Regions from separate parts of the Burkholderia sp. NRF60-BP8 genome, predicted to be linked through region 1. Evidence: predicted binding sites of a transcription regulator. Region 1 holds the regulator's gene; each other region holds the start of a gene.
What was found. The regulator LexA, encoded in region 1, represses DNA repair genes until DNA is damaged. The targets are predictions, from matches to a motif close to ACTGTATNNNNATACAGT.
Positions count from the first base shown of each region.

Region 1 (2,266 bases):
CCGGTGCGGCGGGCGCGGGTGCCGGTGCCGATGCCGATGCCGATGCCGATGCCGCCGAAGCGGCCGTGTTGCCGCCCGGTGCGCCGGCACTTGCCGGCGCAGGATGGGCAGGTGGTGCGGCAGGCGTGTTGCCGGGTGCATTGCCTGCTGGCGGCCGGTTTGACCATTCGGGCGGACGCTCGCCCGGATTGCCGCGCGGCGGCAATCCGCTCATCAGTGCGGCGACACCCTCCGGGGTCGCGTACGCATCCACCAGCGGGCCGATCAGCGCAGACCCGATCAGCGCGCCGAGCACCGCGAACGGATTGTTTTTCTTCACGGCGTCGATCCGGCGCATCAATTCTTCCGTGACTTGCTGCTTCAGGCTGATGCGCAGCGACGGAAAGTCGACATATTCGCTGATCGCCTGTGCATCACGCGCATCGATGGCCGATTTCAGGCGACCGAGCGCGACATACGGCGACGCGTACGCATAGCCGAGCGTCGCAATGACGGCGACGATCAGCACGACGATCAGCAGGGGCTTGAGGCGCCGTGCGCGGCGCGACGATCCAGTCACGTTGCCTCCGGTGCGGGAACGTTCCGAAATCAGAGACCGCCCGGCGTGGCCGATCGTTCCTCCGCAATGCAGCGATCGATCATTCGGCACACGGCATCGATCGTACCCACCATGATCAGGCGCGAGCGGCCGTGATAGACGCGCACCGGCGCGCGGCGTGCGGGTTCCGCGTGATTCAGACCGGCATTCAGCGATACCCGCGCGAATGCGGGAAGCGCTGACGGCAGCAGGGACGCCTGCCGTTCGACTGCGACTTCTTGTTGCACTGGCGCTGCCGCGGACAGCGGCGCGCAGGGCGTGCGGCCGCGCAGATGACGCAGGCGACCGAATTGACGGAAAGGCAGCAGGCGGGCAAGGCGTTCCATGATGTTCTCCTGGAGAGACGGAATGTCAGAGTTCGCCCGAGCGGATCAGCCCGACGGCGATGCCTTCCAGCGCGAAATCCGCGCTGCCGGCCTTGACGAAGATGTTTTCGTAATCCGGGTTCTCCGCGATCAGCTCGAGGCCGCCGGGCCGGCGCATCAGGCGCTTGACCGTGACGTCGTCGCCGAGACGCGCGACGATGATCTGGCCGTCCTTCGCTTCCGTGCGCTTCTGCACGGCGAGGAGATCGCCGTCGAGAATGCCGGCGTCGCGCATCGACAGGCCGCGCACCTTCAGCAGGTAGTCGGGCTTGCTGGTGAACAGCGCGGGATCGCACGCGTAATGCTGCGAGATATGCTCCTGCGCGAGGATCGGGCTACCGGCCGCGACACGGCCGACGAGCGGCAGCGACAGTTGCATCAGGCCGGCGTGCGGCAGCGTGAATTGGTGCGGGGCATCGTCGATGCCGAGCAGCCGGATGCCGCGCGATGCGCCGGCGGCCAGCTCGATCACGCCCTTGCGCGCCAGCGCGCGCAGATGCTCCTCGGCCGCATTCGGCGAGCTGAAGCCCAGTTCGGCCGCGATCTCGGCGCGGGTGGGCGGGAATCCGGAGCGCTCGATCGCGCGACGGATCAAGTCGAACACTTGCTGCTGACGGGCGGTGAGTTTGGTCATGGCTCAACTGTATGGATAGACAGTGAGCTGTATTTTTATACAGTACTTGGTGAATTTCAAGTGTTACTTGAGGTTCGACGCGATCGCGCCGATTCCGGCGCGATTTCGCGACGCCCGGACGCCGGTTTGTCCGCCGCAACCGTCCGCCCCGCATGCGTTAGCACTTTTGAGTATTAAAAAATGAGGAACGATTATTTTTAATCATGTAACCCGTTCGCTAGACTGGCCCGACATCGCAATACCGACAACACTGGAGAACCAAGGATGGCGAAGCGCAATACGGGGCTGGTGGGCGGCGTGGGCCGCCTGATCGCGACACTCGCGCTGGGCGCGGCGGCGGCGCTGGGCGTCGCGGCGCATGCGCAGGCCGATACGACTTTCCTGAACGTGTCGTACGACCCGACGCGGGAGCTGTATCAGGATTTCAACCAGGCGTTCGGCAAGGAGTGGAAGGCGAAGACGGGCGAAACCGTCAACTTCAAGCAGTCGCACGGCGGCTCGGGCGCGCAGGCGCGCTCGGTGCTCGACGGCCTGCAGGCCGACGTCGTCACGCTGGCGCTGGCGTACGACATCGACGCGCTCGCGAACAAGGGGCTGGTGAGCAAGGATTGGCAGAAGCGCCTGCCCGACAACGCGTCGCCGTACACGTCGACGATCGTGTTCCTCGTG
Region 1 covers NZ_CP013373.1:1,679,089-1,681,354, forward strand. Annotated here, with positions in the region: gene WS54_RS21210 (DUF2939 domain-containing protein) at 1-559, opposite strand, end outside; gene WS54_RS21215 (hypothetical protein) at 589-924, opposite strand; gene lexA (transcriptional repressor LexA) at 950-1,597, opposite strand; gene WS54_RS21230 (sulfate ABC transporter substrate-binding protein) at 1,862-2,266, shown strand, end outside.

Region 2 (2,266 bases), on a different replicon from region 1:
CGGTGGGCCGGCGGGTCGCGGTGGTGGGCGCGGGCGGGATCGGCTTCGATGTCGCCGAATATCTGGTGCAGGACGGCGAGTCGCCGACGCTCGATCTCGACGAATGGAAAGCGGAGTGGGGCGTGACCGACCCGGCCGCGACGCGCGGCGGCGTGACGCGCGCGCAGGCGTCGGCGCCGGCGCGTGAAGTGACGCTGCTGCAGCGCAAGGCCGCCCCGCTCGGCAAGGGGCTCGGCAAGACGACCGGCTGGATTCACCGTGCGACGCTGAAGATGAAGCAGGTGAAGATGATCGGCGGCGTGAACTACGAGCTGATCGATGCGCGCGGGCTGCATGTGTCGTACGGCGAGCAGCGCACCGATCACGAACTGATCGAAGCCGACACGATCGTGCTCTGCACGGGGCAGGAGCCGCAACGTGCGTTGCTCGCGCCGTTGCAGGCCGCCGGCCGTTCGGTGCACCTGATCGGCGGCGCGGAACTGGCCGCCGAACTCGACGCGAAGCGCGCGATCGATCAGGGTGCGCGGCTCGCAGCGCGGTTGTAACGGGCGACCGCTGCAACGGTCGCTCGAACGTACGTCGCGCGGAGACGATCAGGCTGCGCGCGGCTCGCGGCTTGCCGCCCGATGCGCGGATTCGCCAATGCGGGACCGCGGCGAGCCGCAGCGCCGGTCGCGCTGCCACGCAAGGTGGCGGCGCGAGCCCGGCATACCGTGATTGCGATCGACTGGCGCGGCTCAGGCCGCTTCGGCCCGCTCTTCCTCCTCCGCTTCGAGCATCGCCTTGACGATCAGATAGACGGCCGGCAGATCGTCGTCGTCGCGGCGCCAGTCGACCGGCTCCTCGACGTCCGCGGCGACCAGCCGGCTGTCGCGCAGCCGGATGAACGCGTCGACGACGGCCGGATCGTTGCGGTTCAGGAAACCGGGATTCGAGAACGCCAGCTCTTCGACGTTCAGCAGCGCCTGCCAGCTCATCGTGCGCACGGCCGCCGGGTGGGTGCGACGGCGCAGGCCGAGCGCCCGCTGCGCGGGGCCGCCGACGACACGCTGCAGATCGACGACCGCCCGCTGCGCGGCGCGCTCGAAGTGGGCGGGATTGAAGCCGGGTTGTTCGGGATCGAATGCGGAAGCCTGGAACATGGTCGCCTCACAAAAGTCCGTTCGTCTGTGGATGACGGAATTCGGGTCAAATGGTGCAAAAGCACTGTAAATATATACAGTGTTCGATGCGGTTTCAAGCCCCGAATGCAGGATTCCGTGCGTCGGCGAGCGACGCGGGCGAATCGCGTCGATCGGGCGAACGCTCTACACCGCCGCCGCGATCGTTTCCCGCAGCCATCGATGCGCCGGGTCGCGATGCATGCGCTCGTGCCACAGCATCGACATCTCATAGCCGGGCACCTCGACCGGTGCGTCCACCACGCGCAGCGCGGGCACGTCGCGCACCAGCCGCTCGGGCAGCATCGCGACGAGGTCGGTGCTCGCGACGGCCGACATCACGAACAGGAAGTGCGGCACCGACAGCACGACGCGTCGCGCGGCGCCGACCTTCGCGAGCGCTTCGTCGGTCACGCCGAAAAAGCCGCCGCCGTCGGGCGACACGATCACGTGCTCGAGCGTGCCGAACTGCGCGAGCGTGGGGCGCCGCTTCAGCTTCGGGTGACCGGCACGGCCGATCAGCACGTAGCGCTCGACGAACAGCGGCAGGCGCCGCATGCCGGGCGGCGACCCTTCGGTCGTGTGGAACGCGAGGTCGACGCCGTTTCGTTCGGTATCCTGCTCGATGCGCGGCGGCACGAGCTCGATGACGGCCAGCCGCGTGCCGGGCGCGGTCGAACGCAACGTGTGCAGCGCGGGCAGCACGATCGTCGATTCGCCGTAGTCGGTCGCGGCCACCCGCCACGTGTTCGTCGCGGTCGCGGGATCGAACGGCGCGGCCGGGAGCACCGTGCGCTCGAGCCCTTCGAGCGCGTCGCGCAACGGCTCGCGCAGCGCTTCCGCACGTGCGGTCGGCCGCATTCCGCGCGGCCCCGGCAGCAGCAGCGGATCGCCGAACACGTCGCGCAGTTTCTGCAACTGCACGCTGACCGACGGCTGCGACATGTTCAGCCGCTCGGCCGCGCGCGTGACGTTGTGCTCGGCGAGCAGCACGTCCAGCGTGACGAGCAGGTTCAGGTCGAGCCTTCTGAGATTATTCATGGCTATAGCTGGAATATCGGGAATTCATTTCAAATATACCGTCGAAGGCGGCATCCTGCAGTCAT
Region 2 covers NZ_CP013372.1:713,757-716,022, forward strand. Annotated here, with positions in the region: gene WS54_RS03285 (NADPH-dependent 2,4-dienoyl-CoA reductase) at 1-545, shown strand, start outside; gene WS54_RS03290 (DUF2471 family protein) at 738-1,142, opposite strand; gene WS54_RS03295 (LysR family transcriptional regulator) at 1,308-2,201, opposite strand.
Region 2: WS54_RS03290 (DUF2471 family protein) is a predicted target of LexA. The motif match lies at 1,206-1,223, and genes of this name have one in related genera.

Region 3 (2,266 bases), on a different replicon from region 1:
ACTACGTTCGCGCAGCGGGCTGCCGACTGTTGCAGCCGCTGAAGCGCGACGCGCTTTCCTTCAGGTTCGTTTCGTGCAGCCGACGGAGACCGCCTTGACCACTGTTGCTCGCCTGTTGCTGTCGCCCGGCGCACGCCGGTTCGTATCCGGCCTGTCGGCATGCGCAGCGCTTGCCGCCGGCGCGCGCGACGCGTCGGCCCAGACGCCTTCGCCGCTCGGCGAATGGCAGTACACGGCGGGTGTACCGCTCCAGAAACTCTTCGATCCGAATATTCCCACGTGGCAGGTGAGCGTCGGCGCCGCGATGACGCTGCAGCCGCGCTACGCGGGCTCCGACCGCTATCGCGTGATGGGCGGCCCGAATTTCGACATCCGCTATCGCGACCTGTTCTTCCTGTCGACCGGCGAGGGCCTCGGCGCGAACGTGCTGCGCGGGCCGAACTGGCGCGTGAGCCTGGCGGTCGGCTACGACCTCGGGCGCCGTTCGGCCGACGATCTCGGCCACCTGAACGGCCTCGACAACATCAACGCGGCACCCGTGATGAAGCTCGCCGCCGATTACGTGGTCTCGAAGGATTTCCCGCTCGTGCTGCGTGCGGACGTCCGGCGCAGCATTGGCGGGTCGAACGGCTGGACCGGCGATTTCTCCGCTTACATGCCGATGCCCGGCAGCAACGAACACTTCTTCTGGTTCGCGGGGCCGACCGTGTCGTTCGCCGACTCTCGCTACATGAACAGCTGGTTCGGCGTGAACCAGGGCGCGGCCGCGCGCTCGGGGCTGCCGGCCTACTCGTCGGGGGCCGGGATCAAGTCGGCCGGCCTCGGCGTGACGATGGTGTGGTTCGTGAACAAGCACTGGTTCGTCACGATGGACGGCGCGATCGAGCAGCTCGTCGGCCGCGCGGCGCGCAGCCCGATCACGCAGCAGTCGACCAACGGCGTGTTCGACATGTCGGTGAATTACCAGTTCTGACCGAGGCCGGATCGAAGCCGGATAGCGGGAGGGCGGTGCCGGGTGCGGCATCGCCCGTCATATTTGATATGATTGCGACCTGTACAAATGTACAGTGATCGATCCCCGTGACGCCTGCCTCGCCGACGCCTCCGGCGTTTTACTACCTGACCAATTTCGAACGCGCGCTGGCCTGGCTCGGCGAGCGTTACGACGACCTGTTCGACGCGCACGAGCACGCGTTCGTCCGGCAGTTCGCGACGCTGCCGCAGGCGTCGCGGGCGCTGCTCGTGCGGATGCTGATGCGCAACGGGTCCGATTTCCGCGCGAGCAAGCTCGTGTACGACGAGATCGGCTGCACGCTCGACGCCGCCGCGCCGCTCGTCGCCCTCGGCTGGGTCGATCCGGCGCCGCCGCTCACGCTCGACGAGCTGTTCGCGCTGTCGACCAAGGCCGAGCTGATGCGCATCTTTCCGTCGCTCGCCGCGCATGCGGGCGAACGCAAGGCCGACTGGCTCGACCGGCTGCGCCCCGCGCACGACGTCGCGCAACCGCTCGACGCGTGGTGCGCACAGGCCGACGACCGCGTACTGCGCGTGACGGTCGGCGCCCTGTGCGACCGGCTGCGGCTGATGTTCTTCGGCAATCTGCATCAGGACTGGAGCGAATTCGTGCTCGCCGATCTCGGCGTGTTTCAGTACGAAAGCGTGCCGATCGCGCCGTCGTCGCGCGCGTTCCAGCAGCGTGGCGACGTCGACGCGTATCTCGCGCTGCAGATGTGCCGCGACGCGCTCGATGCATGGCCCGACGATCTGCCGTTCGACGACCTGATCCGCGCGCTGGACGCCGTCGGCTGTGCGCAGCCGTGGCTCGCGACGCGCCGCGCGAAGCTGCTGTTCGCGCTCGGCCAGGCGTGCGAGCGCCGTGCCGACTGGGGCACCGCCCTCGACGCGTATACCCGCAGCGCGTGGCCCGGCAGCCGCCACCGGCGCATCCGCGTGCTCGAACGCTGCGGACGCGACGACGACGCGCTCGCGCTGGCGCTCGACGCGCGCGGCGGTTTCGAGAGCGACGAGGAACGTCAGCGCGTCGAGCGCATGCTGCCGCGCCTGCAGCGCCGGGCCGGCCAGCGGGTCGAACGCGCGGCCGCCGCCGCCGACGTGCCGCGCGAGACGCTCGTGCTGGCGCGTCCCGACGCATCCGTCAGCGTCGAATTCGCCGTGCGCGATCATCTCGCGCAGCCGGCTTCGCCGGTCCACTACGTCGAAAACACGCTGATCAATTCGCTGTTCGGGCTGCTGTGCTGGGAGCCCG
Region 3 covers NZ_CP013372.1:1,383,086-1,385,351, forward strand. Annotated here, with positions in the region: gene WS54_RS06365 (MipA/OmpV family protein) at 95-973, shown strand; gene WS54_RS06370 (VRR-NUC domain-containing protein) at 1,081-2,266, shown strand, end outside.
Region 3: WS54_RS06370 (VRR-NUC domain-containing protein) is a predicted target of LexA. The motif match lies at 1,052-1,069, and genes of this name have one in related genera.